Regions from separate parts of the Caballeronia sp. Sq4a genome, predicted to be linked through region 2. Evidence: predicted binding sites of a transcription regulator. Region 2 holds the regulator's gene; each other region holds the start of a gene.

Region 1 (10,492 bases), 180 kb from region 2:
CTTCTCGATCGGCACGAACGATCTCACGCAGTACACGCTCGCGATGGACCGCTGCCAGCCCGATCTCGCCGCGCAGTCCGACGGCCTGCATCCGGCCGTGCTGCGGCTCATCAAGACGACGGTGCAGGGCGCGGAAAAGCACGGCAAGTGGGTCGGCGTGTGCGGCGCGCTCGGCGGCGATCCGCTCGCGGTGCCGCTGCTCGTGGGCCTCGGCGTGACGGAACTGTCGGTGGATCCGTCCGCGGTGCCGGGCATCAAGGCGCGCGTGCGCAATCTCGATTACCAGCTTTGCCGTCAGCGCGCGGAAGACGTGCTCGCGCTCGAATCGGCGCAGGCAGTAAGAGCGGCCAGCCGCGAAATCTGGCCGCAGGACTAAACGCTTGATGCTTCTTTCCTAGCCACAACCCGAGCAGCAACGACAAGACCTATATTCTTTTGGAGAACCCCCGATGGACGCTAACCCGTTTGCAAAGATGCAGCGCCTAGGCCGCGCCCTGATGCTGCCGATTGCCGTTTTACCGGTGGCCGGCCTGCTGTTGCGTCTAGGCCAGCCCGATGTCTTCAACATCAAGATGATCGCCGACGCGGGCGACGCCATCTTCTCGAATCTGCCGCTTTTGTTCGCAATCGGCGTGGCGGTGGGCTTCGCGAAGGACAACAACGGCACGGCGGGTCTCGCCGGCGCGATCGGTTATCTGATCGAAACGGCCGTCATGAAGGACATCAACGACAAGCTCAACATGGGCGTGCTGTCGGGGATCATCGCGGGTATGGTCGCGGGGTACATGTACAACCGCTTCAAGGACATCAAGCTGCCCGAATATCTGGCGTTCTTCGGCGGCAAGCGGTTCGTGCCGATCGTGACAGGCGTCGCGTGTCTGTTTCTCGGCATCGTGCTCGGTTACGTGTGGCAGCCGGTGCAATCCGGCATCGACACGGCCGGCACGTGGCTGACGACGGCCGGTGCGCTCGGCACCTTCGTGTTCGGCGTGCTGAACCGAATCCTGCTCGCGACGGGTCTGCATCACATCATCAACTCGCTCGCGTGGTTCGTGTTCGGGTCGTTCACGCCGCCCGGCGGCGGCGCGGTGGTGCACGGCGACCTGCATCGCTTCTTCGCAGGCGACCAAACGGCGGGCGGCTTCATGACTGGCTTTTTCCCGATCATGATGTTCGGTTTGCCGGCCGCGTGTCTTGCGATGTTCCATGAAGCACCGAAGGAGCGCCGCGCGGTCGTCGGCGGCCTGCTGTTCTCGATGGCGCTGACCGCGTTCCTCACGGGCGTGACCGAGCCGATCGAATACAGCTTCATGTTCCTCGCGCCGGTGCTCTACGGCATCCACGCGGTGCTGACGGGGCTGTCGCTCGCCATTTGCTCGGCGCTCGGCATTCACCTCGGCTTCACGTTCTCGGCGGGCGCGATCGACTACGTGCTGAACTACGGCCTGTCGCAGCGCGGCTGGCTGGCGATTCCGATCGGCCTCGTGTACGGCATCGTGTATTACGGCCTGTTCCGCTTCTTCATCCGCAAGTTCAACATGGCGACGCCGGGCCGCGAGCCGGCCACGACGGACGCGCAAACCGATGCCACGCCTGTCGGCGGCTATGTGCCGGGCGACGTCGCGCCGGCAGCGGCGAGCACGCGCGCCACGAAGTACATCGCGGCGCTGGGCGGCGCGTCGAACCTGACGCTCGTCGATGCCTGCACGACGCGCCTGCGTCTCTCGGTAGTGGATACGGAAGCGGTGTCGGAACCGCAACTGAAGACCATCGGCGCGCGTGGCGTGTTGAAGCGCGGCAAGACGAACGTGCAGGTGATCATCGGACCGGAAGCGGACCTGATCGCCGATGAAATTCGCGGCGAACTCGAACATTCGTCGACGCGCGGCGCCACGCCGGCTTCGTCGGCTCCCGCGCAGCCCGCGGTTGCAACGGCAGGCGTGACCGATCAGACGGCGGGCCCGCTCGATCCGGACCCGCTGCGCTGGCTCGCGGTGTTCGGCGGCGCGACCAACGTCGTTTCGCTCGATGCGGTGGCGCAAACCCGCCTGCGCGTGGTCGTGCGTGATCCGTCGTCGGTGGATCGTCAGCGTCTGTCGCAACTGGATGTGGCGTGGGTGTCGGCGGATACGTTCCACATCGTCGTCGGCGCGGCAGCGCAGCGGTACGCCGCGCAGATGGCCACGCGAATCGCGGGCAACGGCGGCGGCGCGGCGCCGATGCCGGCCTGATGCGGTAAGCGGTTAGTCGTAGAAACGGCGCCTTCGGGCGCCGTTTTGTTTTCATACACGGCGCGCAGGCAAACAAAAACCCCGCTGTCTTTCGACAGCGGGGTTCGAACACGCTTGGCTTCCGTTCTGCCGCGGCGTTACGCGTAGTCGTGCAGCGCGGTGCGCATCTTCTTCATCGCGCTCGCCTCAATCTGGCGAATGCGCTCCGCCGACACGCCGAACTCGTCGGCCAGTTCGTGCAGCGTCTTGCCGCCCGATCCGTCGTCCTGCACGTCGAGCCAGCGCGCCTTGATGATGCGGCGGCTGCGCTCGTCGAGCGATTCGAGCGCCGTCGAAAGGCCGTCGCTTTGCAGCTTGTCGAACTGGCGCGCGGCGATCACGTTCGTCGGCTCGTTGTGCGAGTCGGCGAGATAGGCGATCGGCGCGAACGCTTCTTCGCCGTCTTCCACCTGGCCTTCGAGCGCGATGTCGCCGCCCGAAAGGCGCGTTTCCATCTCCGCGACCTCTTCGCGCTTGACGTTCAGCTCGCTTGCGAGGCCGTTGATCTCGTCCGGCGTGAACGCGGCATGGCCGGTCTTGTGGCTGCGCAGGTTGAAGAACAGCTTGCGCTGCGCCTTGGTCGTCGCGACCTTCACCATGCGCCAGTTGCGCAGAATGTACTCGTGGATCTCCGCCTTGATCCAGTGCATGGCGTACGACACGAGGCGCACGTTTTGCTCCGGATCGAAGCGCTTCACCGCCTTCATCAGACCGATGTTGCCTTCCTGAATCAGGTCTGCGTGCGGCAGGCCGTAGCCCAGATAGTTGCGGGCAATCGACACGACGAGACGCAGGTGCGACAGCACGAGCTGCCGCGCGGCGTTCAGGTTGCCGTGCTCGCGAAATTCGGTGGCGTACTGACGTTCCTCTGCCGGCGACAGCATCGGAATACGGTTCACTGCTTGTATGTAGGAATCGATGTTGCCGATCTGACCGGTCAGCATCGACGACTGTGCGTACGTCAGCGCGCCTGCCGAAGATGCCTTGGCAGGTGCCGAGCCTACAACATTCGGAAGGGTCATCGCATTGGTCACGCTCATAAGCTCCTTGTCAACAATTGGCTGCGGCCGCAACGGCGGCAGCAGGCCAGTCACGATATTAGCACTCCGTCCAACTGAGTGCTAAGTGTTAGAGGGAAACGACGTGTGGGAGTTCCCACAAAACTATCGATTTTGTGGTTTGATAGGCATTCGGCTTCAGCGATTGAGCTGAACTTACCGAAAGCGAAGCGTTAGATCGAACAAATTACCGTGTAGAAGCATTAGCGCAACGGATTATTCAATCAAAGCGGCAAGATACGCTGGATTGTGCAAATATGTCGCAGCCGAAATACAATGCGCCGACCACCGCTCGGCGGGACGCAAACACTACCCACACATGGGGCGCTCATGCAGAAAAACAAGGTTCTCTGGCGCAGTTTTTTGTCTCACGGCGCCATCGCGGTTTCGCTCGGTCTTGCTTCGGCGGCAGCGCATGCCGACCGGTTCGGGCTTCAGATAGCGGGCGGCGTCGCCAACCATGACTTCAAGAAGGCCGACGTGGGCATCGTGTGGGACCCGAACCTGACGTGGTGGGAAATCGGCGGGTTTCACTTCACGCTGCTCGGCGAGGGACACGTCGCGTACTGGCACACGAAAGAAAGCAACGCGGTCAATCCGAACGTCTGGGAATTCGGCGTCACACCGGTTCTGCGTTTCGTCAAAAGCTCGGGCTATATCCGGCCGTTCGTGGAAGCAGGCATCGGCGTCCGGCTGCTCTCGCACGCCCGGATCACGGAAGACTACACGCTCTCCAGCGGCTTTCAGTTCGCCGATATGGTCGGCGTGGGCGCGATCTTCGGCGAGAAGCAGAACTATCAGGCCGGTTTTCGCTTCCAGCATCTCTCGAACGCGAGTATCAAAGAGCCGAATCCTGGTATAAATTTCAGCCAGCTATATCTGCAATACAACTTCTGACGGGGCGCCGGCGCATCGGTTCCCCGGCGCAAGGGGAACCGACAGATGCCGGCAAAAACCTTTGAAGCCATCCGCGGCCTGGAGCGCGACCGCTTTCGGGCGATGGTCGAGGGCGACGGCGCCGCGCTCGAAGCGCTGCTGGCCGAGAACGTCAGCTATGTCCACACCAACGGCAAGCGCGAGACGAAGCGTCAGTTCATCGACGCGATCACCGCCGGGCGCCGCCGCTATCGGCAGATCGAGATCCAGACGCAGGACGTTTTCTCTGCCGGACCCGAGACCTGTCTCGTGTCCGGCCGCGCGTTGATCGAAATGGAATCGAAGAACGGCGCGCTGCTCTTTCCCATCGCCTACACGGCGGTTCACGTGCAAACCGGCGGTCAGTGGCAACTGCTCGCGCTTCAGGCGACGCGCGTGGCGCTCGAATAGCGCGTCGCCGTCCGCGCCGTCAGGCTTCCACGGCCTCGTCCTCGCGCACCTTCCGCGCGATCCCGTTTGACCGATTCACCGCGCTCACGACCGCATCGACGACCGCGAGCGCCGGATTCGCGTGCACCGCGACGCCGAAGCGCATCGGTTCATCCGCCACGCGGCAGCCCACGAACACCGCTGTCTCGCCGCTCGCCGTCACCGTCGATTCGAACCAGCTCACGCTCGCGCCGACGTCCAGCGTCGCGGCGACCGCCTGCGCATAGTGTTCCTCGCTCGCGGCGCCTGAAGCGGGTGGCATCGCGATGTGTCGGCCGAAGACGGAAACCGCCGCCGCATCCACGCGCGATACCGGCCCGCCAGCGTCGAAATACTCGCGCTTGAAGAGCGCGCAGATGGCGTCGCCGCTGATCTCCTCGCCCGATTCGTCCGCCACCGCCTGCACCGCATGACTGAACTCGATCTGCACGCGGCGCGGCGGCGTGAAGCCCAGACCGCGTTCGAGCAGATACGTCGCGCCGCCTTTGCCCGACTGGCTGTTCACGCGAATCACGGCGTCGTAGCTGCGGCCGAGATCGGCGGGATCGATCGGAAGATACGGCACTTCCCACGGCGTGCCGGGCACGCGCTGCGCGAAGCCTTTGCGGATTGCGTCCTGATGCGACCCGGAAAACGCGGTGAACACGAGATCGCCCGCGTACGGATGGCGCGGATGCACCGGAAGCTGATTGCAGCATTCGACGACCCGCCGCACCGCGTCGATGTCCGAGAAGTCGAGGCCGGGATCGATGCCCTGCGTGTACAGATTGAGCGCGAGCGTGACGAGATCGACGTTGCCCGTGCGCTCGCCGTTGCCGAAGAGACAGCCTTCGACGCGATCCGCGCCCGCGAGCAGCGCGAGTTCCGCCGCCGCGACCGCCGTGCCGCGATCATTGTGCGGATGCACCGAGAGCACGATGCTGTCGCGAAAGCCCATGTTGCGGTCCATCCATTCGACCTGATCGGCGAAGACGTTGGGCGTGGCGGATTCGACCGTCGCCGGCAGATTGACGATCATCTTGTGATCGGGCGTCGGACGCCAGACTTGGGCGACGGCATCGCACACTTCCCGCGCGAATGAGAGTTCCGTCATGCTGAACGTCTCGGGCGAGTACTGGTAGATCCAGTGCGTGTCCGGCCGCGCCGCCGCGCATTCCTTGATGATGCGCGTGCCCTCGACCGCCAGCGCCTTCACTTCGTCCTTCGACTGATTGAACACGATGCGCCGGAACGACGGCGCGATCGCGTTGTAGAGATGCACGATGACCTTGCTCGCGCCCTCGACGGCTTCGAACGTGCGCTCGATCAGTTCGCGGCGCGATTGCACGAGCACTTCGATGGTGACGTCGTCGGGAATGCGCTTTTCGTCGATCAGCTTGCGCACGAAGTCGAAATCGGTCTGCGACGCCGACGGGAATCCCACCTCGATCTCCTTGAAACCCGTCGCCACCAGCATCTCGAAGAATTCGAGCTTCGCTGCGATGCTCATCGGCTCGATCAGCGACTGGTTGCCGTCGCGCAGATCGGTGCTCATCCAGATGGGCGCTTTCTCGATCGTGCGATTCGGCCAGCGTCGGCCGTGCAGACGGACTTGCGGGAACGGGCGGTATTTCTCGGCGGGGTTCGGCATCATGATCGTCGATCTCTTTCAGGAGCGTAGCGCCTGCGGGAGCGGCCGACGCCGGCGGCTGGCCGGCTGCGGCGCAATGCACATGAAGCACGCGAAGCAGAAACGCGCGCGCGGTCCCATTGCGCACCGGCGACGGTGACGCCTGCGACCAACGTGAACGTGCGCGAAGCAGCGTGCATGTGACCCTCGCGTTTTCGATTCGCGGGATGCGCGAACGAAAAACTGACGACTACTAGGTGGTAAGGAAGGAACTGCGGGAACGGCTGGCGGGAACACGCGCCTGGCGACGCGCGCCGCTACGTCTGGCGACTTACGCTAGACGTAGCGATAGGGGCCGCGCTAGGCGGCCCGAAATAATTCGGAGGGAGAAGAATTGGGTGAAACGCATTGGCCTACTTTAAACCAGCGTTGAAGAAGGTGTCAAATGCGGATTTTCCGATTGCGGTGCCTATACCGGCCGGCGCACGACATCCGCGATCAGCTCCACCTGACGCGCGATGGCGGGCGGCACCGGCACGTCGCCCCGCATCACGTCTTCGATCCAGCGGGCGGTAGTGGCGGCATCGAGCGATTCGGGCAATTCGACGGCGGGCGCGTCCGCCTGCGAACGCTCGGGCGCGACGAGCGTCTCGGCGTGGCCGTCGTGGAACCAGTCGATCTGCACCTGGCGGCGCGTGTCCGCGACCGCTTCGCCTTCGGTGCCGCGCGCGAGCAGCGCGCCGCCTTGCGCGGCATCCGGATGCTCGGTGAAAAGCGCGGTGAGGCTGTCGCGATATTCGGGGTGCGTGTAGTTGACGAGCCGCAGGCCCGGCTCCGCGAACGGCTGCAGAATCTTGACGAGCGTGTGCGTCGAATTGCGCACGCCCATCACGCGCCGAAGGTCGAGCAGCCGCGCGAGCTTCGGCGCGAGCGCGGTCACCGGCGCGAACGCGAGGCGGCGCGAGGCGAGGCTGTCCTCGATCTCGTCGGGCGACGCGGCATGCGGGATTCCCACTTCGGCGAAGATCGCGGCGCTCGTCACGCGGCCCGGATCGTCCACGACGCCGTGCACCAGCACCGGCACGCCTTCGCGCGCGAGCAGGAGCGCGAGCAGCGGCGTCAGGTTCGGCTGCTTGCGCGCGCCGTTGTAGCTCGGAATCGACACGGGCCGCGCGTGCTCGCGGCCTTCCTGCACGTGCAGCGGCTCGAACGAACGATGCGCCGCCGCCAGCATCGCGGCGAGCTCGGCGGCCGTCTCGCCCTTCACGCGATACGCGAGCAGCACGGCGCCCAGTTCGACGTCGGAGACGCGGCCATCGAGCATGGCTTCGTAGAGCGAGTAGGTGTCGTCACGCGAAAGCGCCCGCGCGCCGTTCGGGCCGCGCCCGATTTCCTTGATATAGCGCGCGCAGGGGAAAGAAGGAGGTGGAGTGTCGGTCATCGGAAGCGTGCGCAAAACGGGCGTTCATTTACATGGTCCTGAGCGGCGCCGTCGCGAGTGGAAGATGCGGTATGACACTCAGTATCGCATTTAAGCGCCGCTTGCAAGTTCGGGGACCGGCATCCGGTGAGATGGCGCGGCGGCTCGCAGGATGACAGCAGGCCGTCCGAAAGCTCGCGCGCCCGCGCCGGACAAGGCTCGCCACGATTCGCGCCGGCACGTTACACTCGCTTTTTGCGACTCCGGCTGCGAGCGTGAGATGCGCCGGCTATCGAATAACATCAAACAGGAGAGCGGGATGACTTACGTGTTTCCCCCGGCGCCGGCGACCGCCGTTCCGGTCGCGGGTTCGAACGAGCAGTTTCCCGTGCGCCGCATCTACTGCGTCGGGCGCAACTACGAAGCGCACGCGCGCGAAATGGGCCACGATCCCGACCGCGAGCCGCCGTTCTTCTTCAGCAAGCCCGCCGACGCCGTGCTGTACGTCGCGCCGGGTTCGACCGGCGAGTTGCCGTACCCGTCGCAGACCCAGAACCTGCACTTCGAGATGGAACTCGTCGCGGCAATCGGCAAGCAGGGCAAGGACATTCCCGCCGACAAGGGCCTCGACTACGTGTACGGCTACGCGCTCGGGCTCGACATGACGCGTCGCGACCTTCAAGCCGAAGCGAAGAAGCTCGGCCGCCCGTGGGATACGGCGAAAGGCTTCGACCACTCCGCGCCGCTCGGCCCGATTCATCCGGTGTCGAAGGTCGGGCATCTGGAAAAGAGCGCGATCTGGCTCACGGTCAACGGTGAGGAAAAGCAGCGTTCGGACATCTCGCAGCTGATCTGGTCGGTCGGCGAGACGGTGGCGTATCTCTCGACGCTCTTCGAGCTTTTCCCCGGCGATCTCATCTTCACCGGCACGCCCGAAGGCGTCGGCGCGGTCGTGAAGGGCGATCTGCTGAAGGGCGGCGTGGACGGCATCGGCGACTTCTCCGTGCGCGTGGTCTGAGGCGGCGTGCTGACAATGAAGCTCTACAGCTATTTCCGAAGCTCGGCGGCGTATCGCGTGCGCATCGCGCTGAATCTGAAGGGTCTCGACTACGAGTACGAGGGTGTTCATCTGCTGCGCGATGGCGGCGTGCAACTGAAGCCCGAGTATCGCGCGCTGAATCCGGACGGCATCGTGCCGACGCTCGTCGTCGACGGCGACGTGCTCACGCAGTCGCTCGCCATCATCGAATATCTCGACGAGACGCATCCCGAGCCGCCGCTTTTGCCGCGTGGCGCGTCGGACCGCGCGTTCGTCCGGTCGGTGGCGTTGCAGGTTGCCTGCGAGATTCATCCGCTGGATAACCTGCGCGTGCTGAAGTACCTCAAGCATCAGGTGAAGGTGCCGGACGAGGCGAAGGACGCGTGGTACCGGCATTGGGTGGAAACGGGCTTCGAATCGCTCGAAAAGCGCCTCGCGGCCGATTCGCGCGTCGGCAAGCTGACGTTCGGCGACACGCCGACCATCGCCGATCTGTGCATCGTGCCGCAGGTGTTCAACGCGCGGCGCTTCGGCATCGACCTCGCGCCTTACCCGACCATCGAGCGCATAGCCGATTTCGCGAACCAGATTGACGGCTTCATGCGCGCCGCCCCCGCGCAGCAGCCGGACGCCGAATGACGGCGGCGGTATCTGCGGGAGCCCTGTCGAGTTACTTGTCGGGTGCGGGACTGGGAGCGAGCCTGATCGTGGCGATCGGCGCGCAGAATGCGTTCGTGCTGCGGCAGGGGCTCAAGCGCCGGCACGTGGGCATCGTCGTGTCGATCTGCGCGTTCATCGACGTCATGCTGATCGCGCTCGGCGTCGGCGGCATGGGCGCGCTGATCGCGCGGGCGCCGTTTCTGCTCGACGTGATTCGCTGGGCGGGCGCGGTCTTTCTCTTCCTCTATGGCTTGCGCGCGTTCGTGGCGGCGTGGCGCGGCCCTGGACATCTGGACGCGTCGGACGGCGATTCGCAGACGGCGGTCGCGGCGGCGTCCACCGTGGTCGCGCTCTCGCTCCTGAATCCGCACGTTTATCTCGATACGGTCGTGCTGCTCGGCGGCATCGGCGCGCGGCATGCGTGGCCGGGCAACGCGTGGTTCGCGGCCGGCGCGATGTGTTCGTCCATCATCTGGTTCACGGCGCTCGGCTACGGGGCGCGTCTTCTGGAGCCGTGGTTTCAGAAGGACGTGTCGTGGCGCGTGCTCGATGTGATCGTCGGCTGCGTCATGTGGTGGATTGCTGCGGCGCTGGTGTTTTCGCGGTGAGGCGTTGCGTCTCGGAGGCAGCCGTCGTTTGGCAACTTCGAGGCGCTGCTTGCCGGTCTGTCGTCGTCATCGCTGAGACGCAGGCGTACGGACCGGATATTTCCGAGCAGGGTCTGCGACTCCAGATCAGACTGCAGAGCGCCCGCAATGAGCGAACCTATTTTGTCTCGGGAACCGCCATTTTGCCCCGTCGACCGGAATGGCCGTGCGCGGACGCGCGTGTTGGCGATGATGGACAAAGACCGGCAAGCACTGTCGTTGCGTGCTGTCGAGCCAGCGTGCTCAAGTCCACCGGCTCAAAACCTAGCGGCGCGAGCACCTGGCGTGACAGGATCGCCGCGAACATCGGCCCCACCAGCGAAAAGACGTGGGCCCGCGAATCGCCCTCGCGCACCTCGCCTTTTTTCTGCGAGCGCTCGACGAGCGCTTGCAGAGCTTCGAACATCGGTGCCACCACCTCTTC
Region 2 (10,492 bases):
ACGACTTCCGCGACGCCGCCGCCGATGCCCGTGTCCACTTCGTCGAAAATGAGCGTCGGCGTCGGGCTCGCGGTACTCGCGATGACCGCGAGCGCGAGGCTGATACGCGCCAGTTCGCCGCCCGAGGCGACCTTCGCGAGCGGCCGCAACGCGACGCCAGCGTGACCGGCAACGCGAAACTCGATCTGCTCCAACCCGTTCGCGCCGCCTTCCGCGAGCGGCACGAGCGCGACTTCGAAGCTGCCGCCCGCCATCGACAGTTCCTGCATGCCTTCAGTGACCGCTTTCGAGAGCGACTTCGCTGCCTTCGCGCGCGCCTTCGAAAGCACGTTCGCTTCGGCGAGGTACGCGTCTTTCGCTTTCGCGGCGGCGGCGTTCAGCGCGTCGAGATCGGCGGCGGCGTCGAGCGCGGCGAGCTGACGGCGGCGCGTTTCGTGTTCTTCCAGCAAGGCTTCGGGCTGAAGACGGAACTTGCGCGCCGTCGAATGAAGCTGATCCATGCGCTTTTCGACTTGCGCGAGCCGGTCCGGATCGAGCTCCAGCCGCTGCGCATAGTGCGACAGCGAGTACGACGCTTCCTGCAACTGGATCTCGGCCGGTTCGAGCGAGGCGAGCGCATCGTTGAGCGCCGGGTCGATGTCGGCGAGAGCGCGCAGCTTCGAAATGATGGCGCCGAGCTGGGAGATCATCGCGTCATCGGATTCGGAAAGCGCGCCGAGCGCGTTCTGCACGCCGTCGATCAGACTCGCCGAATGCGACAGCCGATGATGCTCCGCGCTCACTTCCTCCCATTCGCCGGGCTGCGGCGCGAGCTTGTCGAACTCGCTGAGTTGCCAGGCGAGGCGTTCGCGCTCCAGCTGCAGTTCGCGGTCGCGGCTTTGCGCGGCGTCGACGGCCTGCTGCGCTTCGCGCCAAGCCCGCCACGCGCGATTCACGGCGGCCGCCGTATCGACCAGACCGGCATGCGTATCGAACAACTCGCGCTGCGCGTCGGGCCGCATCAATAACTGATGCGCGTGCTGGCCGTGGATATCCACGAGCATCTCGCCGACTTCGCGCAATTGCGTGAGCGTCGCCGGCGTGCCGTTGATGAATGCGCGCGAGCGGCCGCTCGAATCGATCACGCGGCGCAGCATTACCGTGTCGCCGTCTTGCGAAAGCGCGTGCTCGTCGAGCCAGCGAACCACTTGCGCGTGCGTGCCGAACTCGGCGGTGATGTCCGCGCGCGGCTCGCCGGTGCGCACGACGCTCGCGTCGGCGCGCGCGCCGAGCGTGAGTGCGAGGGCGTCGATCAGAATCGATTTGCCCGCGCCGGTTTCACCCGAAAAAACCGTGAAGCCCGAATCGAATTCGATGTCGAGCGCGGCGACGATGACGAAGTCTCGAATGGAGAGATGACGGAGCATGGACGCTTCGGGAAGGGTTCGGCTTAGTTGTGCGGTCAGACAGACGAGTCCTGGGAAGGATGCTCGTTCCAGTGCAGTTTCTTGCGCAGCGTGGCGTACGTGCTGTAGCCGACCGGATGCAGCACGGGCACGGTGTGCCGGGAGCGCCGCACCTCGATGGCGTCGTTCAGTTCGACGGCGGTGAACGACTGCATGTCGAAGTTCACGTTCACGTCGCGCCCGCCAATGATCTGGATGGTGACCTTGGAGTCGTCGGGCAGCACGATCGGACGATTCGAGAGCGAGTGCGGGGCGATCGGCACGAGCACGAAGCCTTGCAGTTGCGGATGCAGGATCGGCCCGGCGGAAGACAGTGCGTACGCCGTGGAGCCGGTCGGCGTCGCGACGATCAGCCCGTCGGAGCGCTGGTTGTACATGAAGTGGCCGTCCACCGAGACGCGCAGCTCCGCCATGCCCGAGAAGCCGCTGCGATTCACGACTACGTCGTTGAACGCGAGCGCGTGATAGATCGGCTTGTCGTTGCGCACGATGCGCGCTTCGAGCAGGCTGCGCTCCTCGCGCTCGAATTGCCCCGCGAGCATTTGCGGCACGCGTTCGCGCATTTCCTTGAGCGGAATGTCCGTGATGAAGCCGAGCCGCCCGTGATTCACGCCGATGAGCGGCGTTCTGTACGGCGCGAGCTGACGGCCGACGCCGAGCATGGTGCCGTCGCCGCCGAGCACGACAGCGACATCCGCCCGCGCGCCGATCTCCGCGATGGACAGCGCGGGATAGTCGGTCACGCCGACATCCTTCGCGGTGCCGGCTTCGAACACCACGTCGAAGCCCTGGTTCGCAATGTGCTCCGCGAGTGATCGCAGCGGCGCCTCGATGCCGGGCGTGTTGGTGCGCCCGACCAGGGCGACGGTCTTGAATTGGCCAATTTCCATGCCGGCATTACACCATAGGTGGAAGGCGAAAAGAACCGGGGCCGCGCGGTCTCAGGCAGCCCCGGTTTGTCGCTAGAATGGAGCGGACATTGAACGATCGGCGCGCCGCCGGACGCAGCCCGAAACGGCGCGAGCCCGCAGCGGCAGCCGTCGCCGCGCTTTGACACGTTGCGTTAAAATTTGCCCATGCTAGACCCACGTGCACAAACCCTCCTGAAAACGTTGATCGAGCGTTACATCGCCGAAGGTCAGCCGGTCGGTTCGCGCACGTTATCACGTCACTCCGGCCTCGAACTGAGTCCCGCCACCATCCGCAACGTGATGTCGGACCTCGAGGACCTCGGCCTCGTCGCCAGTCCGCATACGTCGGCGGGGCGCATTCCGACGCCGCGCGGCTATCGCCTGTTCGTCGATACCATGCTGACGGTCGAAGCCCCGCAGGACGAGGCGATGACCACGGCCGTCAAGACGCGTCTGCAAGGCGAGGAGCCGCAGAAGATCGTCGCGGCGGCGGCGAGCGTGCTGTCCAGCCTGTCCTCGTTCGCAGGCGTGATCCTCACGCCGCGCCGCAGCCACATGTTCAAGCAGATCGAGTTCATGCGGCTGTCGGACAAGCGCATTCTGCTCATCATCGTGACGCCGGAAGGCGACGTGCAGAACCGCATGATGGCCACGCAGCGCGACTACTCGCCCTCGCAACTCACGGAAGCCTCGAATTACATCAACGCGCATTTCGCGGGCCTGTCCTTCGACGAAGTGCGCCGCCGGCTGCGCGAGGAAATCGACCAGTTGCGCGGCGACATGACCACGCTGATGCAAGCGGCGGTCGTCGCGAGCACGGCCGAGACCGATCCCGGCGAGACCGTGCTGATTTCCGGCGAGCGCAACCTGCTCGAAGTCGCGGACCTTTCGTCCGACATGGCGCGCCTGCGCAAACTCTTCGACCTCTTCGACCAAAAGACGAGCCTCCTGCAGTTGCTGGATGTATCGAGTCACGCACAGGGCGTGCAGATTTTCATCGGCGGGGAATCGAACCTCGTGCCGATCGAGGAGATGAGCGTCGTGACCGCGCCGTACGAAGTGAACGGCAAGATCGTCGGCACGCTCGGCGTGATCGGCCCGACGCGCATGGCCTACAACCGCGTGATTCCCATCGTCGATATCACGGCGCGCCTGCTGTCGATGTCGCTCAGCCAGCAATAGCGCCCCGTCACGGCATCTTGCCGCGCCGCCGAATGCGCCGCCACTAGGCCGTTCGGCCGATGCAGCGTGCTGGAACGCGCCGCTATAATGGCCGTCACCTTTCGATGACTTTCGGCCGCCTTGCCCTATGCGTTTCGACCTCGAGTTGCCCTCGCAGCCCAGCGCCTCGCATCGCGTCGCGGTGCTGCTGATCAATCTCGGCACGCCGGACGCGCCCACGCCGCGAGCGGTGCGCAAATATCTCGCGCAGTTTCTGAGCGATCCGCGCGTCGTCGAAATTCCCTCGTTCATCTGGCAAATCATTCTGCGCGGCATCATCCTGCCGTTTCGCGGGCGGGCATCGGCAAAAAAATACGCGCAGGTGTGGATGCCCGAAGGCTCGCCGTTGCGCGTTTATACGGAGCGGCAGGTCGAAGGCTTGCGGCGGCTTTTTGCGGCGAACGATTATCACGTCATCGTCGATTACGCGATGCGCTACGGCACGCCGGGCATCGGCGCCATGCTGAATCAGCTGAAGCTGGAAGGCGCCGATCGCATTCTGCTCGTGCCGATGTATCCGCAGTATTCGTCGTCGACCACGGCCACCGCTTTCGACGACGCCTTCACGGCGCTCAAGCGCGTGCGCAATCAGCCGGAGATCCGCACCATTCGCCATTACGCGGACCATCCCGCGTACATCGCGGCGCTCGCCGAGCAGGTGCGTGAATACTGGCGGCTGCACGGCCAGCCGGACTTCGCCTCGGGCGACAAGCTCGTGCTGAGTTTTCACGGTGTGCCGAAGCGGACCATGGACCTCGGCGACCCGTACCACGACCAATGCCAGTTGACCGGCTCGCTGCTCGCCTCCGCGCTGGGGCTCACGCCGGTGGAATGCCGCGTGACGTTCCAGTCGCGCTTCGGCCGCGCGGAGTGGCTGCAGCCGTACACCGCGCCGACGCTCGCGGAACTGGGCGCGGCCGGCGTGAAGCGCGTGGACGTGTTCTGCCCCGGCTTCACGGCGGACTGCCTCGAAACGATCGAGGAAATCGGCATCGAAGTGCGCGACGAATTTCTGCAGGCGGGCGGCAAGGAGTTCCACCGCATCGCCTGCCTGAACGCGTCGCCGGCGTGGATCAAGGCGTTAGGCGAGATCGCGGCACAACATCTGCAAGGATGGCCTGTACAGGCCACGCAACCGGTGACGGTGGCGGCCTGAAACCGCTCATCGCACGAGAATCACCATGAATTACAAGATCACGACGGAACCGGGCGCGCGCCTGCGCATCGACAAATGGCTGTGGGCCGCGCGTTTCTTCAAGACGCGCTCGCTCGCGAGCGACGCAGTGGAGAAAGGCCGCGTGAGAATCGGCGGCGCGAACGTGAAGCCGTCGAAGGACGTGCGCGTGGGCGATATCGTCGAGATCGATATCGAGCGGATCGTGTGGCAGGTGCAGGTGCTCGGCCTGTGCGACGTGCGCGGTCCCGCGCCCGTGGCGCAGACGCTCTACGCCGAGACGGACGAAGGCCGGACCAAGCGACTCGCGGAAGCGGAACGGCGCAAGACGTTTCGCGAGCCGGCCGCCGGCATGCAGGGCAGGCCGACGAAGCGCGACCGCCGCATCATCGACAGATTTTCAGGTTCGGATTGAAGAATTCTTCGACCGTCGCGTGAACGCCGCCGTATTCGGTGGTGCGGGCGGTCAGGGCGCCGGACATGCAGATGGTCGTGGTTCCCGCGACGAGTACCAGGGCGACCACCGCGATGGCAAAGGTCAGTTTCATGGTACCCCCGGGAAACGGGAACGGCGGCTGGACGACCGCGCGAGGATCAGGAAATTGGCGACGCGTAAGCGGTTTGAAGCAATCGTAGGATTAGGGTAAACGTGCGTCCTGCGGTGCTTGATCGAAGTGTAGGTGAGCCGCTCGATTCCCTCAATCTCAATTTACGCGATGCGGCGAAACGTCCGTTACCGCTTATTTCGCGCGCGCCCGGGCTGGCACACTGACGTTCAATTTTGATCTGACAAACCCTTGAAAACTTTTCCGCTGCCCCAATTTCGGCAGCTAGCGCAAGGAAGCGCGTCGGCCGCTTAATGGCCGGCGGCATTCCCGATCCATCCAATCACGGTAATGACACTCAGCGACATGGAAAACACGCAAGAGAATTCAGCGAGCCAGAACCCCACGCCCGCCGACGAAAACGCGCGCCAGGCCGCCGACTCCACTCAGGCAGGCACGCAGGCCGCCTCGGCAGACGGCACTGCTGCGCCGGAAGCCGCCACGAACAGCACGAACGCGACTGAAACCGCGCTGGCGGAAGCGCAGGCCCGCGTAGCCGCGCTGCAGGAAGAATTCCTCCGGGCAAAGGCTGAAACGGAAAACGTACGCCGCCGCGGCCAGGAAGACGTGGCGAAGGCGCACAAGTTCGCCATCGAAAACTTCGCCGAAAATCTGCTGCCGGTGCTCGACAGCCTCGAAGCCGCGCTGGCGGATCAGTCGACGGACCTCGCCAAGGTGCGCGAAGGCGTCGAACTGACGCTGCGCCAGTTGACCGGCGCGCTGGAAAAGGGCCGCGTCGTCGCACTGAATCCGGTCGGCGAGAAGTTCGACCCGCATCGTCATCAGGCTATTTCCATGGTGCCGGCAGATCAGGAGCCGAACACCATCGTTGCCGTGCTGCAGAAGGGCTATATCATCGCCGATCGCGTGCTGCGTCCGGCGCTCGTCACCGTCGCTGCGCCGAAGTAAGCCCACGAGGTCCGCGATCATGGCCAACGTGCCCGTCGATTCGACCGCTTTCTCCGTCTTCGAGATGCAGGAACTGGACGCCGCCGGCTTCGACGGCGGGCTGGCGTCGGCGGGCGACGAACTGGCCGTCGTGTTTTTCTGGGGCCTCGACTGCTTCAACTGCGAGATCGCGAAAAAAGCGATGCTCGCGCAGCCCGACGCCATTCGCGCGCTCGGACTGAAGTGGTTTCACAGCAATGTGTACGAGCATCGGGAGCTAGGCCGCCGCTTCATGTTGCACGGCGTGCCGACGTGGTTCTTCTTTCACCGCGGCAAGCGGCTCGGCCGCGCGACCGGCTGGCACGGTCTTGCGCAGTTCGAGGCGGCAGTCGCGGCGGCGCGCGAGAAAATCCGCGCGGCGGCAGCAAAAGAATGACGCGAGCCGGAGCGCAAAAAGTTATAGACCGCATTGCATTCAGGGTCTTGAAAACGAAATCGGCGCTCTTATCTTGCGTACAGGTATGAATTTTGGGCGTTCGGCCCGTTGAATCGGCCGCAAAAGCCGGCGTTCCCCGGCCGCAGCGCCAAAGCGATCAAAGCTAGGAGAGTATAAAAATGGGCAAAATCATCGGCATCGACCTCGGCACCACGAACTCGTGCGTGGCGCTGATGGAAGGCAATCAGGTCAAGGTCATCGAGAACTCGGAAGGCGCGCGCACCACGCCGTCGATCATCGCGTACATGGATGACAACGAGATCCTCGTCGGCGCGCCTGCCAAGCGTCAGTCGGTCACGAATCCGCGCAACACGCTGTACGCAGTCAAGCGCCTGATCGGCCGCCGCTTCGAAGAGAAGGAAGTGCAGAAGGACATCGGCCTGATGCCCTACAAGATCGTCAAGGCCGACAATGGCGACGCATGGGTCGAAGCGCACGGCCAGAAGCTCGCGCCGCCGCAAATCTCGGCGGAAGTGCTGCGCAAGATGAAGAAGACCGCTGAAGATTACCTCGGCGAGCCGGTGACGGAAGCCGTCATCACGGTTCCGGCGTACTTCAACGACAGCCAGCGTCAGGCAACCAAGGACGCGGGCCGCATCGCCGGTCTGGAAGTCAAGCGCATCATCAACGAACCGACGGCAGCCGCGCTCGCGTTCGGCCTCGACAAGGCCGAAAAGGGCGACCGCAAGATCGCCGTGTTCGACCTGGGCGGCGGCACGTTCGACATCTCGATCATCGAAATCGCGGATGTGGACGGCGAAATGCAGTTCGAAGTGCTCTCGACGAACGGGGACACGTTCCTGGGCGGCGAAGACTTCGACCAGCGCATCATCGATTACATCATCGGCGAGTTCAAGAAGGAGCAGGGCGTCGATCTGTCGAAGGACGTGCTCGCGCTGCAACGCCTGAAGGAAGCCGCTGAAAAGGCGAAGATCGAACTGTCGTCCACGGCGCAGACCGAAATCAACCTGCCGTACATCACGGCGGACGCGTCGGGTCCGAAGCACCTGAACCTCAAGATCACCCGCGCGAAGCTCGAAGCGCTCGTGGAAGACCTGATCGAGCGCACGATCGAACCGTGCCGCATCGCTATTAAGGATGCGGGCGTGAAGGTCGGCGATATCGACGACGTGATTCTCGTCGGCGGCATGACGCGCATGCCGAAGGTGCAGGAAAAGGTGAAGGAGTTCTTCGGCAAGGAACCGCGCCGTGACGTGAACCCGGACGAAGCCGTGGCCGTGGGCGCCGCGATTCAAGGTCAGGTTCTGTCGGGCGACCGCAAGGACGTGCTGCTGCTCGACGTGACTCCGCTCTCGCTCGGCATCGAGACGCTCGGCGGCGTGATGACGAAGATGATCAACAAAAACACCACGATCCCGACGAAGCACTCGCAAGTGTATTCGACGGCGGACGACAATCAGAGCGCCGTGACGATCAAGGTGTTCCAGGGCGAGCGTGAAATGGCCGCAGGCAACAAGCTGCTCGGCGAGTTCAACCTCGAAGGCATTCCGCCCGCACCGCGTGGCGTGCCGCAGATCGAAGTGACTTTCGACATCGACGCGAACGGCATTCTGCACGTCGGCGCGAAGGACAAGGCGACTGGCAAGGAAAACAAGATCACCATCAAGGCGAACTCGGGTCTGACGGACGCCGAAATCGACAAGATGGTGAAGGACGCCGAAGCCAACGCCGAGGAAGATCACAAGCTGCGCGAGCTGGCCGATGCCCGTAACCAGGGCGACGCGCTGGTCCACAGCACGAAGAAGGCGGTTGCCGAGTACGGCGACAAGGTCGACGCTTCGGAGAAGGAAAAGATCGAAGCCGCGCTGAAGGACCTCGAAGAGGCGCTGAAGAACACGTCGAGCGACAAGGCGACGATCGAAGCGAAGATCGAGGCGCTGGCTACCGCATCGCAGAAGCTCGGCGAGAAGATGTACGCCGACATGCAGGCGCAGCAAGGCGCGGCGGGTGCGGCTGCGGGTGCCGCCGGCGCGGAAGCGGCATCGGCTGGCGCGAGCCAGCAGCATGACGATGTCGTCGACGCCGACTTCAAGGAAGTGAAGAAGGACTAAGCCGCAGAGCGCGTGGATGGCAACGTTCACGCGCTCGCGGTCTTTTCGCGGGCGGTATCGCGCGAAAACACCGCGGCAGGACGCGTTGAGCGTCTGACGTGAAACGCGCCTGGCGAGCCGAACGGCTCGACCGGGCACATTGTTTTTTTGGGGCGTCTTGCTGAAGGCGGGTTTCTGCAGCGAGGCGTCAGAGGTTACGCGCGGGCCGTTTGGTCCGAAGCATTCGAGAGGAACCGTCGCGGTCACTCCGCGGCGGCATGGAACCGACATGGCGAAACGGGATTACTACGACGTTCTGGGCGTTGCGAAGAACGCGAGCGACGACGAGATCAAGAAGGCGTATCGCAAGCTCGCGATGAAGTATCACCCTGACCGCAACCCGGACAACAAGAAGGCGGAAGAGAACTTCAAGGAGGCGAAGGAAGCCTACGAGATGCTCTCCGACCAGCAAAAGCGCGCCGCGTACGATCAATACGGTCACGCGGGCGTCGATCCGAACATGGCGGGCGCGGGCGCGCAAGGCTTCGGCGGCTTTGCCGATGCGTTCGGCGATATCTTCGGCGACATCTTCGGGCAGGCCGCGGGCGGCGCGGCGCGCGGCGGTCGCGGCGGTCCGCAGGTGTATCGCGGCGCGGACTTGCGCTACAGCATGGAGATCACGCTGGAGCAGGCCGCGCACGGTTACGACACGCAGATCCGCGTGCCGAGCTGGGTCAACTGCAACGTCTGCCACGGCTCGGGCGCGAAGCCCGGCACGAAGCCGGAAACCTGTCCGACGTGTCACGGTCAGGGCCAGGTTCGGATGTCGCAGGGCTTCTTCAGCATCCAGCAGACGTGTCCGAAGTGTCACGGCAGCGGCACCTACGTTCCCGACCCGTGCGGCAACTGCCACGGCGCGGGCAAGGTGAAGGAAACGAAGACGCTGGAAGTGAAGATCCCGGCGGGCATCGACGACGGCATGCGCATCCGTTCGGCGGGCAACGGCGAGCCGGGCATCAACGGCGGGCCGAGCGGCGACTTGTACGTGGAGATCCACATCAAGCAGCACTCGGTGTTCGAGCGCGACGGCGACGACCTGCATTGCCAGATGCCGATTCCGTTCACCACGGCGGCGCTCGGCGGCGAGATCGAAGTGCCGACGCTGGCGGGACGCGCGAGCTTCACCGTGCCCGAAGGCACGCAGTCGGGCAAGACGTTCCGTCTGCGCGGCAAGGGCATCAAGGGTTTGCGTTCGAGCATCGCGGGCGATCTCTACGTGCACGTGCAGGTGGAAACGCCGGTCAAGCTCACCGAGCAGCAGCGCGATCTGCTGAAGCAGTTCGAGAAGTCGCTGACGGAAGGCGGCGCGCGGCATAGCCCGCAGAGCAAAAGCTGGTTCGACCGGGTAAAGAGCTTCTTCGACTGATGCAGTCGATACGAGCATTGCCATGAAAATCGAAGCACGCAGCGCGGTGTTCGCGCTGCTCGACGATTGCGACGCGACCGCCGAAAGGCGGTCGAGTCGTTTGTACGCGGACTTTTCGCACGAACATGTGTGCGAGGACGGGCGCGAACTCGATGCGGTCTGCGCCGCCATCGAACGCGATCTGACAAGCGGACTGCATGCAGTCGTCGTCGCGGATTACGAGTTCGGGCGCAACCTTCAGTTCGGCAGCATCGGACGCGGCGGCGATCACGTGC
Region 3 (10,492 bases), 1.1 Mb from region 2:
TTGCCCGGAGAAGCCCGGCATTAGACGAAATCGGGCGCCAACGATGCAGTGAACGAAGCGACACGAACGGAGTTCGGAGACCAACGAAGGGAGGCTTTGCGAGCGCATGCCGTATCGACTGCCCCATCTGCACAAGCCCGGCCCGCAAGGCGCTATCCGCGTCGGCTGCGCGGGCTGGGCGCTTTCGAGCTCGGTCCAGTCGAGCTTTCCGGACGAAGGCACGCATCTCGAACGCTACGCGCGCGTGCTGACGTGCGTCGAAATCAACTCCAGCTTCTATAAGCCGCATCGCGAGCAGACTTACGAGAAGTGGGCGCAGAGCGTGCCCGACTCGTTCCGCTTCTCGGTGAAGCTGCCCAAGGCGATCACGCACGACGCGCGGCTCGCCGACACCAACGCGCTCATCGACGAATTTCTGGCCGCCGCCGGCAAGCTGGGCGACAAGCTCGGCTGCTGCCTCGCGCAACTGCCGCCGAGCCTCGCGTTCGAACACGATCTGGCCGATGCCTTCTTCAAGGCGCTGCGCGAGCGCACCGAGCTGCCGGTTGCGTGCGAGGCGCGCCATCCGAGCTGGTTCACCAAGGATGCGGCGGCGCTTCTCAAAGCGCATCACATCGCGTACGTGGACGCCGATCCGATTCCCGACGACTGCGAGATCAAGCATCGGGCGGATACGTCGCTCGTCTATGTGCGGCTGCACGGCTCGCCGGATCTCTACAAGTCTTCGTACGACTTCCCGTATCTCGACGATCTCGCGCGCACGCTGCAAGCCCGCGCGAAAAAAACGCCCGAGGTGTGGTGCATCTTCGACAACACGACGCTCGGGCACGCGCAGCCCAACGCGCTGCACGTGATGGAGCGTCTGCATCTTCATCATCGGAAGGCGTAGCGCCTTTCCGCTTCTGCTCATTGCTTCCGAAGGAGACTCGCTGATGCACAAGCCGGCACGACGCTTCGCTCGCCTGATCCGAGCCACGATGCTCGCCACGATTGTCTCGGCGGCGCTGCCCGTCCATGCGCAGGAGGCATCGCCGCCGCCGGCCACGCCTGCGGGCGACGGCACCTTCCTGCTGACCATCTTCCTCAAGCACGACGAGTCCAAGCCGCTGCCGAAGATCAACCAGCAATTGAAGGAACAAGGCTACTTCAAGACGTTTCCGCCGCCGGGCGTGGAAGTGGTGTCGTGGTACGTGATGATGGGCATCGGGCAAGTGGTGACCTTGCGCGTGCCGGCGGACAGGCTGCGGGAAGTGAATCGCGCGATCGAAACGACCGCGTGGGGCGGATATCACACGGAGTTCTACCCGACCTACGACTACAAAGCCGCCGCGCAGAAGCTGCGCGACGAGATGAACAGATAGCTTGTCGATGGGCGAAAAAAAAACCTGCATCGCTGCAGGTTTTTTTCTGGCATGGCGCGAGCCCCTTGCGAGACTCGCACCGATGTAATCGGGCCGAAGCCGTCTTACATGTCCATGCCCATGCCGCCCATGCCGCCGGGCATGCCGCCAGGCATCGGAGCGTCTTCCTTCGGCAGCTCGGCGACGGCTGCGTCGGTCGTCAGCAGCAGGCCTGCCACCGATGCCGCGTTTTGCAGCGCCGTGCGCGTCACCTTGGTCGGGTCGACGACACCGGCTTCCACCAGGTCACCGTACTCGCCGGTTGCCGCGTTGTAGCCGTAGTTGCCCGAACCTTGAGCAACAGCCGCCACCACGACGGAAGCTTCTTCGCCGCCGTTCGTGACGATCTGGCGCAGCGGCTCTTCCATTGCACGCAGGACGATCTTGATACCTGCGTCCTGGTCGGCATTAGCGCCCTTCAGGCCGTCGATAGCCTTGCGAGCACGGATCAGCGCGACGCCGCCGCCAGCCACGATGCCTTCTTCCACTGCTGCGCGCGTGGCGTGCAGAGCGTCTTCGACACGTGCCTTCTTTTCCTTCATTTCGACTTCGGTCGCAGCGCCGACCTTGATCACTGCCACGCCGCCGGCCAGCTTGGCCACGCGCTCTTGCAGCTTTTCACGGTCGTAGTCCGACGTCGCTTCTTCGATCTGCTTGCGCACTTGCTTCACGCGCGCTTCGATGTTCACGGCTTCGCCAGCGCCGTCTATGATCGTCGTGTTTTCCTTGCCCACTTCGATGCGCTTCGCTTGACCCAGCTCTTGCAGCGTCGCCTTTTCCAGCGTCAGGCCGGTTTCTTCCGCGATGACCTGACCGCCGGTCAGGATCGCGATGTCTTCCAGCATGGCCTTGCGACGGTCGCCGAAGCCCGGAGCCTTCACAGCGACGGTCTTGAGGATGCCGCGGATGTTGTTGACGACGAGCGTTGCCAGAGCTTCGCCTTCGACGTCTTCAGCGATGATGAGCAGCGGACGGCCGGCCTTCGCGACTTGTTCCAGCACCGGCAGCAGATCGCGGATGTTGGAAACCTTCTTGTCGTGCAGCAGCACGAACGGGTTTTCCAGAACGGCGACTTGCTTGTCCGGGTTGTTGATGAAGTACGGCGACAGGTAGCCGCGGTCGAACTGCATGCCTTCCACGACGTCCAGCTCGTCTTGCAGCGACTTGCCGTCTTCGACGGTGATCACGCCTTCCTTGCCGACCTTGTCCATGGCTTCAGCGATGCGCTCGCCGATGGAGGTGTCGCTGTTCGCCGAGATCGAGCCGACTTGCGCGATTTCCTTGTTCGTCGTGCAGGGCTTGCTGATCTTGCGCAGTTCTTCGATTGCTGCTGCGACGGCCTTGTCGATGCCGCGCTTCAGGTCCATCGGGTTCATGCCCGATGCGACGTACTTCATGCCTTCGCGGACGATGGACTGTGCGAGCACGGTAGCGGTCGTGGTGCCGTCACCTGCGTTGTCGCTGGTCTTGGAAGCGACTTCCTTGACCATTTGCGCGCCCATGTTCTGGAGCTTGTCCTTCAGTTCGATTTCCTTCGCGACCGAGACACCGTCCTTGGTGACCGTCGGGCCGCCGAACGAACGCTCGAGCACGACATTGCGGCCCTTCGGACCCAGCGTGACCTTGACCGCGTTGGCCAGGATGTTCACGCCTTCCACCATCTTGGCGCGTGCGGAATCGCCGAAAGTGACTTCTTTAGCTGCCATATCCAGACTCCTTGATTCGATTCAGTGTGCCGGCCCGCTGCCCTTTCGGCGCGAAGCCCGGCGTACAGGAAGAATGCTTACTTGTTGACCAGAACGGCCATGATGTCTTCTTCGCGCATGACGAGCAGTTCCTGCCCGTCGACCTTGACGGTCTGGCCGGCGTATTTGCCGAAGAGCACGCGGTCGCCCACCTTCACGTCGAGGGCGTTTTGCGTGCCCTTGTCATCGCGCTTGCCCGGGCCGACGGCCAGGACTTCGCCTTGATCCGGCTTTTCTGCCGCTGCTTCGGGGATCACGATGCCCGATGCGGTCTTGGTTTCCTGGTCCAGACGTTTGACGATGACGCGATCGTGCAAAGGACGAAGGTTCATACACACTCCTCTCTTGAATGAGACTGAAAACGCGGGAAAGCCCGTCTTTTGGGCGGAGCCCGCCGGACGGAAATCTTGTTAGCACTCTCGTGCAGTGAGTGCCAATTATATGGACCGGATTTGACAATTTCAAGGAGGGAGGGGATGAGACAGCTCCGACACGTGCGCGCGGTTATGTTCGTAGGACATCTGAACTGGATAAGCGACAGCCTCGGTGCCAACGGGTGGCGGGGCGGCGGCGCCTATGAGGGAGCGCGTTCCGATCCTCGGGCCGAAAGTATTTCCTCGCGCGCTCTCGTCTTTGCTTCCCGGCAACTGCGGTAGCATGGCAGCTTCGCCCTTCTCTTTTCGACGAACGCGTTCCCACAGTGCCGACTGCCGCTCTTTCCACAAGCCCAATCGCAAGCCGAGCCGACTCCGAAACCAACGCACCGCCGCCGGCAGGCGAACGCGTCGCGGTGCTTTTCCATATCGTCGACTTCAACGACGGCGGGATCGAATCGTCGCTTATCCAGTGGCTGCGCGTCTTCGACCGTGAGCGCTTCAGCGTCACGCTCTCGGTGATGCATTCCTCGCCGGCGTTCGAAAACCGGTTTCGCACGCTCGTGCCACCCGATGTCGGCATCGAGATCCTCGCTGACAAAGAATGGCTCAACTACTTCCAGACCCGGCGTTACGCGCGCAAGCTGAGCAAGCTCGGGCGCGTGGGGCGCGACGTCTTCAACACGCTCGCCGTGCGGCCCTATGTGAAGCGACGCATCGAAGCGCTGGCACGCCGGCATGCGCTGATCGTCGATTTCGACATGTCGCTGCGCCGCCTCGCCGGCCAGTTCGGCACGGCGTGGCTCGGCGTCAACCACTTCAGCTTCGATGCGCGGCTGGGCGCCCGTCCGCGCAAGAAACGCCGGCTCGCGGCGCAGTTCGCACGTTACGACGGCGTGGCCGCGCTGAATCAGCACATGGCCGATGAAGCGCGCCGCATGTTCGGCGACGGGCTGCAGCGACTGTTCGTGCTGCCGAATGCCATTGATATCGAGCGTATTCGCCCCGACGCGCTGGCGACCGAACCGCCGCTTTGCGATGCGCCGTACATCGTATCCGTCGCGCGACTCGATGAAATTCAGAAGGACCATCGCACATTGCTGCGGGCTTATGCGCGGCTCGTGAGTGCCGGCGATATCGCGGAACATCTGGTGATCGTCGGCGATGGCGCTTTTCGCGGCGAACTCGAAGGGCTCGCAGAGGAGCTCGGTATCGCCGCGCGCGTGCACTTCGCGGGTTATCGCAACAACCCGCACGCGCTGGTCGCTGGCGCGCGCCTTCAGGTGCTGAGCTCGCGCTACGAGGGCATGCCGATGGTGCTGCTCGAGGCGCTCGCGCTAGGCACGCCCGTGATAGCGAGCGATTGCCCGACCGGCCCGCGCGAGATTCTCGGCGACGGCCGCTTCGGGATTCTGTTTCCGATCGGAGCGGACGACGAACTCGCCGATGCCATGCGCCACCTGATCACTGACGAAGCGTTGATGCATCGCATGCGCGCGCGTGCGCTGGAACGCGCTGAAGAGTACGGCATTGCAGCCAGCAACGAGCGTTTTGCGCGATGCGTGTCGGAACTGACGAGTGCGAGGCGCTAGCGGCCGGTTGTTTTCTGTACGGCCGCATGGGCCGGGCTACCGACAAGCATTGCCTCTGCTCGCCATGCGGCTCGCGTCGACAGCCTTGCCGCGCCGTCACGCGACTGGCGCTTGGTAACTGACTTCGCGGTCGGAGCGGACGAGAACTCGCCAGCGCGAAGTGCTTGACTTCCGACGATGCGTTGAGGAATCGCATGCGTTGAAGCGCGCTTGAACACGCTGGGAATATGGTATCGCGGTCAGCGACGAGCGTTTTGCGCGATGCGTCTCCGAACTGACGAGTGCCATTCGCTGGCGGCCGGTTGTTTCGTGTACGGCCACACACGGGCCCGCAACCGACAAGCATTTCCTCTGCTCGCAATGCGGGCCTCGCGTCGACAGCCTTGTTGCGCCGCGATGCAACTGGCATTTGGCAACTGATCTCGACATACGTCGCGCCGACACCTCCGTTGGCCGCACAAAGAGGCGAGAACCGCTTAGTCACCGTGAGAAGTGAGTTTCTCCCTCGTCGCAAGATGCGCACTCGCGCGCCAATTGCCCGCAGCGCAGCCCGACCGCGCGTAAAAAAAAGGTTCATCGCAGAATTTCGTGGAGCGATACCGCTGATTTTGTAATCTGGCGTCTGAAAACGGACGTTGGAGGCGCACGTGCTGGATCGCAAAGCATTGGAAGCGTTGGGTTGCTGGAAGGGCTATCGGCTGGAGCGTGTGGAGTGGCCGCAAGGCGAGCATCGCACGCTCTCGCTGTATCTCAAGCCGGTCAGTAAAGTGATGCACTGCCAGCAATGTGGCACGCGCTGCACGCAGATTCATGAGACGGCTCTGCGCGCCGCGTTCGCGATCTTCCGCTGTTCGAATATCGGGTGGTTTTGCATGTGCCGCGCCGGCGCGTGTGGTGCGATCGCTGCGGCGGCCCGCGACTAGAGCGGCTGGCGTGGCTCGGGCGTTACCAAAGAGTGACCGAGCGGTTCGCGCGAGCGTGCGAGAAGTTGCTGCAGGCCGCCAGCGTGCAGGCGGTGGCTGAGTTCTACGATCTCGGTTGGCACACGGTCAAATCAATCGACAAGATGCGTTTGCGAGCACGTCTGGTCGAGCCGGACTGGTCGTCGATACGCTACCTCGCAATGGACGAGTTTGCGCTGCATAAAGGGCATCGCTACGCCACCGTGGTGGTCGACCCGATCAACCGTCAGGTGCTCTGGATGGGCCCCGGGCGCTCACGCGAGACCGCTCGCGCGTTCTTCGAGCAACTCCCCGAGGGTGTGGCCGCGCGCATTGAAGCCGTTGCCATCGATATGACCACGGCCTATGAACTGGAAATCAAGGCGCATTGCCCGCAGGCCGATGTGGTCTATGACCCTGTTTCATGTCGTGGCCAAGTACGGACGCGAGGTCATCGACCGCGTGCGGGTCGATCAAGCCAATCAGTTACGGCACGACAAACCTGCCCGGCGAGTACTGAAATCGAGTCGCTGGCTGTTGCTGCGCAACCGTCGCAACCTCAAACCCGAGCAGTCGATCCATCTAAACGAATTGCTTGCAGCCAACCAGCCGTTGACGTGCGTGTACATACTGCGCGACGAACTCAAGCAACTCTGGTTCTATCGACGCCTCGCCGGGGCCGAAAAAGCGTGGGAGCAATGGTTCGAGCAGGCGCAACAAAGCGGTATCGCCGCTTTGAAGCAGTTCACCCAGCGGCTGCAAGGCTACCTGCACGGCATACTCTCGCGGTGCCGGCACCCACTGAACACCAGCGTCGTCGAGGGCATCAACAACACCATCAAAGTCATCAAGCGACGCGCTTATGGGTACCGCGACGAAGAATACTTCTTCCTCAAGATTCGCGCCGCGTTCCCCGGAAAAGCTCGATGAACCAAAAAAAGGCGATACCTCTTGAAACCCGCCGCTCCCCATCCATTTAGATGGCGTCAGGATGGAGAACAGCATGCCCGCACAACCGAACGACCCCACCCGCCCCAAAGGCGGCGACACCGAAAAAATCACCATCAACCTCGGCCCCGTCGATCTCGGCCAGATCGACCTGCTCGTGGAAGAAGGCTTTTACTCGAACCGCACGGACCTGATCCGCACGGCCATCCGCAACCAGCTCGCGGTGCATGCGTCCGTCGTCAAGGAAACGGCGACCCGCCGTGCGCTCGTGCTCGGGCTTCAATATTTCTCCAGACAGGACCTGGAAGCGGTGCGCGCAGCCAATGAGCGGCTGAAGATTCAGGTGCTCGGCCTCGCGAGCATCGCCGCCGACGTTTCCCCCGAACTCGCGCTTGCCACCATCGAATCGATTCTGGTTCGAGGTGCCCTCCACGCATCGCCGGCCGTCAAGGCCGCGCTTGCAGACCGGATCCGCTGAATGCGGCTCGACCGCCTCGCATCCGAAACCGGACAAGACATGAAACTGAATGAAGGTTTTCTCGACTCGATGAAAGAGGCTTTTCAACTCTTTCAGAACGGCAATAGCGACGCCGCCGCTGAAATCGTCAAGCGCGCGATGCGCGGAGACGCTGCCCACGCGGAGCATCCCGCGCCCGAATCTCGCGCGTCTCGCTTTACCGAACCCTTCAAGACGCCCGCGCGCGCCGAACCGCAGCCCGAAGTGGAAGATCGCGGGCACTTCAGCACGCGCCGCTACGCGAATGCCGCCGGTCAGCGCGACTACAAACTGTATGTGCCGAGCGCTTATCGCAACGAGCCGTTGCCGCTCGTCGTGATGCTGCACGGCTGCACGCAGAACGCCGACGACTTCGCGACCGGCACGCAAATGAACGCGCTCGCCGAACGGCAGCCGTGCATCATCGCCTATCCGATTCAGCCGCAAAGCGCGAATGCATCGAAGTGCTGGAACTGGTTCAAACCGTCCGACCAGCAGCGGGACGCGGGCGAGCCGTCGCTGATAGCCGGCATCACGCGCGAGATCATGGCCACTCACAACGTGGATCCGAAGCGCGTCTACATCGCCGGTTTGTCGGCGGGCGGCGCGATGGCGGCGATCTTGGCGCAACGCTACCCCGATTTGTACGCGGCAGCGGGCGTTCACTCAGGGCTGCCTGCCGGACGCGCGCACGATCTGCCGTCCGCGCTCGCCCTCATGCGCGGCGGCGAAGGTAAAGCGGCGGCGTCGGGCGCGCCGCGTTGCCCGCTGATCGTCTTTCACGGCGATGCGGACGCCACCGTGAATCACGTCAACGCGCGCCGAGTTGTCGAAGGATTCCGCGCGAGCGGGCCGGAGCGCCGCATAGCGGGCGTGGCGGGAACTCGGCAGCATTCGGTGCAGCAGTTCATATCGCCCGATGGCGTGCCCGCGGAACTGTGGACGCTTCACGGCGCACCGCACGCATGGTCCGGCGGCAGCGCGCGCGGCACTTACACCGACGCGAGCGGGCCGGACGCCAGCGCAGAGATGCTGCGCTTCTTTTTTGCGCATCCGAAGAACTAGAAGGGTTTCATCGCGGCGAGTTTCTAAGAAACGCCGCCGCCTTCGACACGGCAACTGCCCGCGTTCGCTTGCGCGGATCGAGGTTGCCCGCCATGCGGCCGTCGCGCGTGGCGCCTGTTCTTCGTCGAGCCTATTGGCTGGGGTCGCTGCATCCGTCGGCCGCGACCGGAGGGTTCCTGACCCGCCTGCGGCGTGAGCACGGACTCGGCGGCAACCCACGGCCTCGCGCTGCCGAGAAATGCAGATCTCCTAGGCGAAACATCGCGCGTCGCTTCGTCGTGCGTCGTCTGCCCACGCCATCAACAACGCACGGTACATTGGCGAGCCGAACCCCGTGCGCTAGCACCCCACATCGCGCGACTCGGCGCCCCGCCTCACCGACAATCGCGCCGCTCATACAGCGACCATTCGCCCTCTTGCACGACCTGAACGACGTCGCATTCCTCGTTGGCGAAGAAGTTCGCCGGCAGGGGCCCGGCCTTGTGGACGAAAAAATATCGATACTGCCGGCCGTTGTCTCTCGTCCAGTCGAAGCGCCGGGGATCGCCTTCGAGCGCCGGAGGCTGCAGCGGCAGCATCCCCGGTTTGAAACGGACGATCTGCGGCACGAACGTCGCGAAGTTGAAATCGACGAACCCGTGTTTCTCAGCCTGATACCACAGCGCCTGATGCATGTAAGCGGCAATGCTCCCGTACGCGGGACTGTCTCGATCGAACACGAGATTCAGCGCGCGCTGGCCCGGCTCCGCTCGCGCAAGGAGGTTTTCGAGCGGCGCGTTCTCGGCGGCGAAGCGATGCAGGCGGATCGCCTGATCGGTGAGAAAAATCCAGCATCCCGCGATGATCGCGGCCTGCACGCCGACGCCTCGCCATGCTGTCCAAGGCGAACCCGACGCCGAACCCGACGCCGATGCGCGCCCATCGCTCGCCGACCGTGGCGCGGGACAGAACATCAGCGCATAGGCCGGCAGCAGGAAAAGCGCGAACCGGTGATACAGATACCCGGTCTTGAGCGCCGCGTCGGGCACGGCGAACCATATGAAGGTGACGGCCAGCATCGGAACGATCACCGCGCGGTCCCGGTTGATCCTGTCGCGCCAAAGCCACGGCGCCGCGAACATCAACGCGACGAGCGGCAAATACATGGCGGCGCTCTTGCTCATGCCCCAGACATAGACCGGCAGCGAGAGCACGCGGTGCAGATTCCAGCCCCATTTGAATACGACGATGTCCGGCACGGTTTGCCCGAGCAGCGGATCGGTCGCGCGACTGCGCAGCACATACGCAATGCACAGCAGGCCGAGCGGCACGAACGGCTCGAGCGCCCTCACGCCGTGCGCGAGCGGCCTCTGCTTGAAAAGCACGAAGCCGACGCCGACAGCGCACGCGAACAGAAACACGAGCCCGTGGCAGAAGAACAGCACCGCGCCGGCCAGCGCGATGGCGACACCCTTCTTCACCGACAACGCCGTCGCGTAACCGTACGTCAGCCAGATGAACAGAATGCCCAGCGGCGCGGCGACCAAAAACGTGTAGAAGCCCCATCCGAACGCGAAGCCGAAACATCCGGGAACGAAGAGCCAGTCGAGCCGCGCATCGCCATGCAGATGACGTCGAAAGCCCACGCACGATGCGACGAACCCTAGGTACGCGACCGTCATCAGGCACTTGAGCGCGGCCGCCACGGGCATCAGATACGTGAGCGGCAAAGCCAGCCCGTAGCCGATGAGATACGGCGTGAGCAGATTGAGTTGCACGAGGCTTTGCCACGGCGACGCACGTTCGAGCAGATCGCGCAGCAACATGACCTGGCCGGCGTGCTGCGGCAAATCGGCGAGCGGCGGACGCGGCGCGATCCAGAACAACGCTGCGCCATACAGCACGGTCGCGAGAAAAAGCACGTGCGGCAGCATCGCGGCTAGCGGGCCGGC

The links. The regulator HrcA, encoded in region 2, represses chaperone genes, less so after heat shock. The targets are predictions, from matches to a motif close to TTAGCACTCNNNNNNNNNGAGTGCTAA.
Region 1: a site for HrcA is predicted at 3,369-3,395, ahead of rpoH (RNA polymerase sigma factor RpoH). Genes of this name have one in related genera too.
Region 3: a site for HrcA is predicted at 3,556-3,582, ahead of groES (co-chaperone GroES). Genes of this name have one in related genera too.

Annotation. Positions count from the first base shown of each region.
Region 1 covers NZ_CP084250.1:231,323-241,814, forward strand. The annotation lists gene ptsP (phosphoenolpyruvate--protein phosphotransferase) at 1-376, shown strand, start outside; gene nagE (N-acetylglucosamine-specific PTS transporter subunit IIBC) at 450-2,231, shown strand; gene rpoH (RNA polymerase sigma factor RpoH) at 2,369-3,304, opposite strand; gene LDZ24_RS01110 (acyloxyacyl hydrolase) at 3,659-4,225, shown strand; gene LDZ24_RS01115 (nuclear transport factor 2 family protein) at 4,271-4,654, shown strand; gene leuA (2-isopropylmalate synthase) at 4,674-6,326, opposite strand; gene ybiB (DNA-binding protein YbiB) at 6,772-7,743, opposite strand; gene LDZ24_RS01130 (fumarylacetoacetate hydrolase family protein) at 8,042-8,740, shown strand; gene maiA (maleylacetoacetate isomerase) at 8,756-9,400, shown strand; gene LDZ24_RS01140 (LysE/ArgO family amino acid transporter) at 9,397-10,029, shown strand; gene LDZ24_RS01145 (TetR/AcrR family transcriptional regulator) at 10,187-10,492, opposite strand, start outside.
Region 2 covers NZ_CP084250.1:410,131-420,622, forward strand. The annotation lists gene recN (DNA repair protein RecN) at 1-1,406, opposite strand, end outside; gene LDZ24_RS01935 (NAD kinase) at 1,442-2,335, opposite strand; gene hrcA (heat-inducible transcriptional repressor HrcA) at 2,522-3,538, shown strand; gene hemH (ferrochelatase) at 3,666-4,733, shown strand; gene LDZ24_RS01950 (RNA-binding S4 domain-containing protein) at 4,759-5,166, shown strand; gene LDZ24_RS01955 (hypothetical protein) at 5,138-5,299, opposite strand; gene grpE (nucleotide exchange factor GrpE) at 5,663-6,265, shown strand; gene LDZ24_RS01965 (thioredoxin family protein) at 6,285-6,680, shown strand; gene dnaK (molecular chaperone DnaK) at 6,860-8,812, shown strand; gene dnaJ (molecular chaperone DnaJ) at 9,081-10,217, shown strand; gene pabB (aminodeoxychorismate synthase component I) at 10,240-10,492, shown strand, end outside.
Region 3 covers NZ_CP084250.1:2,235,887-2,246,378, forward strand. The annotation lists gene LDZ24_RS10595 (hydroxymethylpyrimidine/phosphomethylpyrimidine kinase) at 1-24, shown strand, start outside; gene LDZ24_RS10600 (DUF72 domain-containing protein) at 107-889, shown strand; gene LDZ24_RS10605 (hypothetical protein) at 933-1,361, shown strand; gene groL (chaperonin GroEL) at 1,466-3,106, opposite strand; gene groES (co-chaperone GroES) at 3,184-3,477, opposite strand; gene LDZ24_RS10620 (glycosyltransferase) at 3,936-5,111, shown strand; partial or broken gene LDZ24_RS10625 (ISL3 family transposase) at 5,759-6,982, shown strand; gene LDZ24_RS10630 (CopG family transcriptional regulator) at 7,056-7,478, shown strand; gene LDZ24_RS10635 (PHB depolymerase family esterase) at 7,518-8,561, shown strand; gene LDZ24_RS10640 (hypothetical protein) at 8,936-10,492, opposite strand, start outside.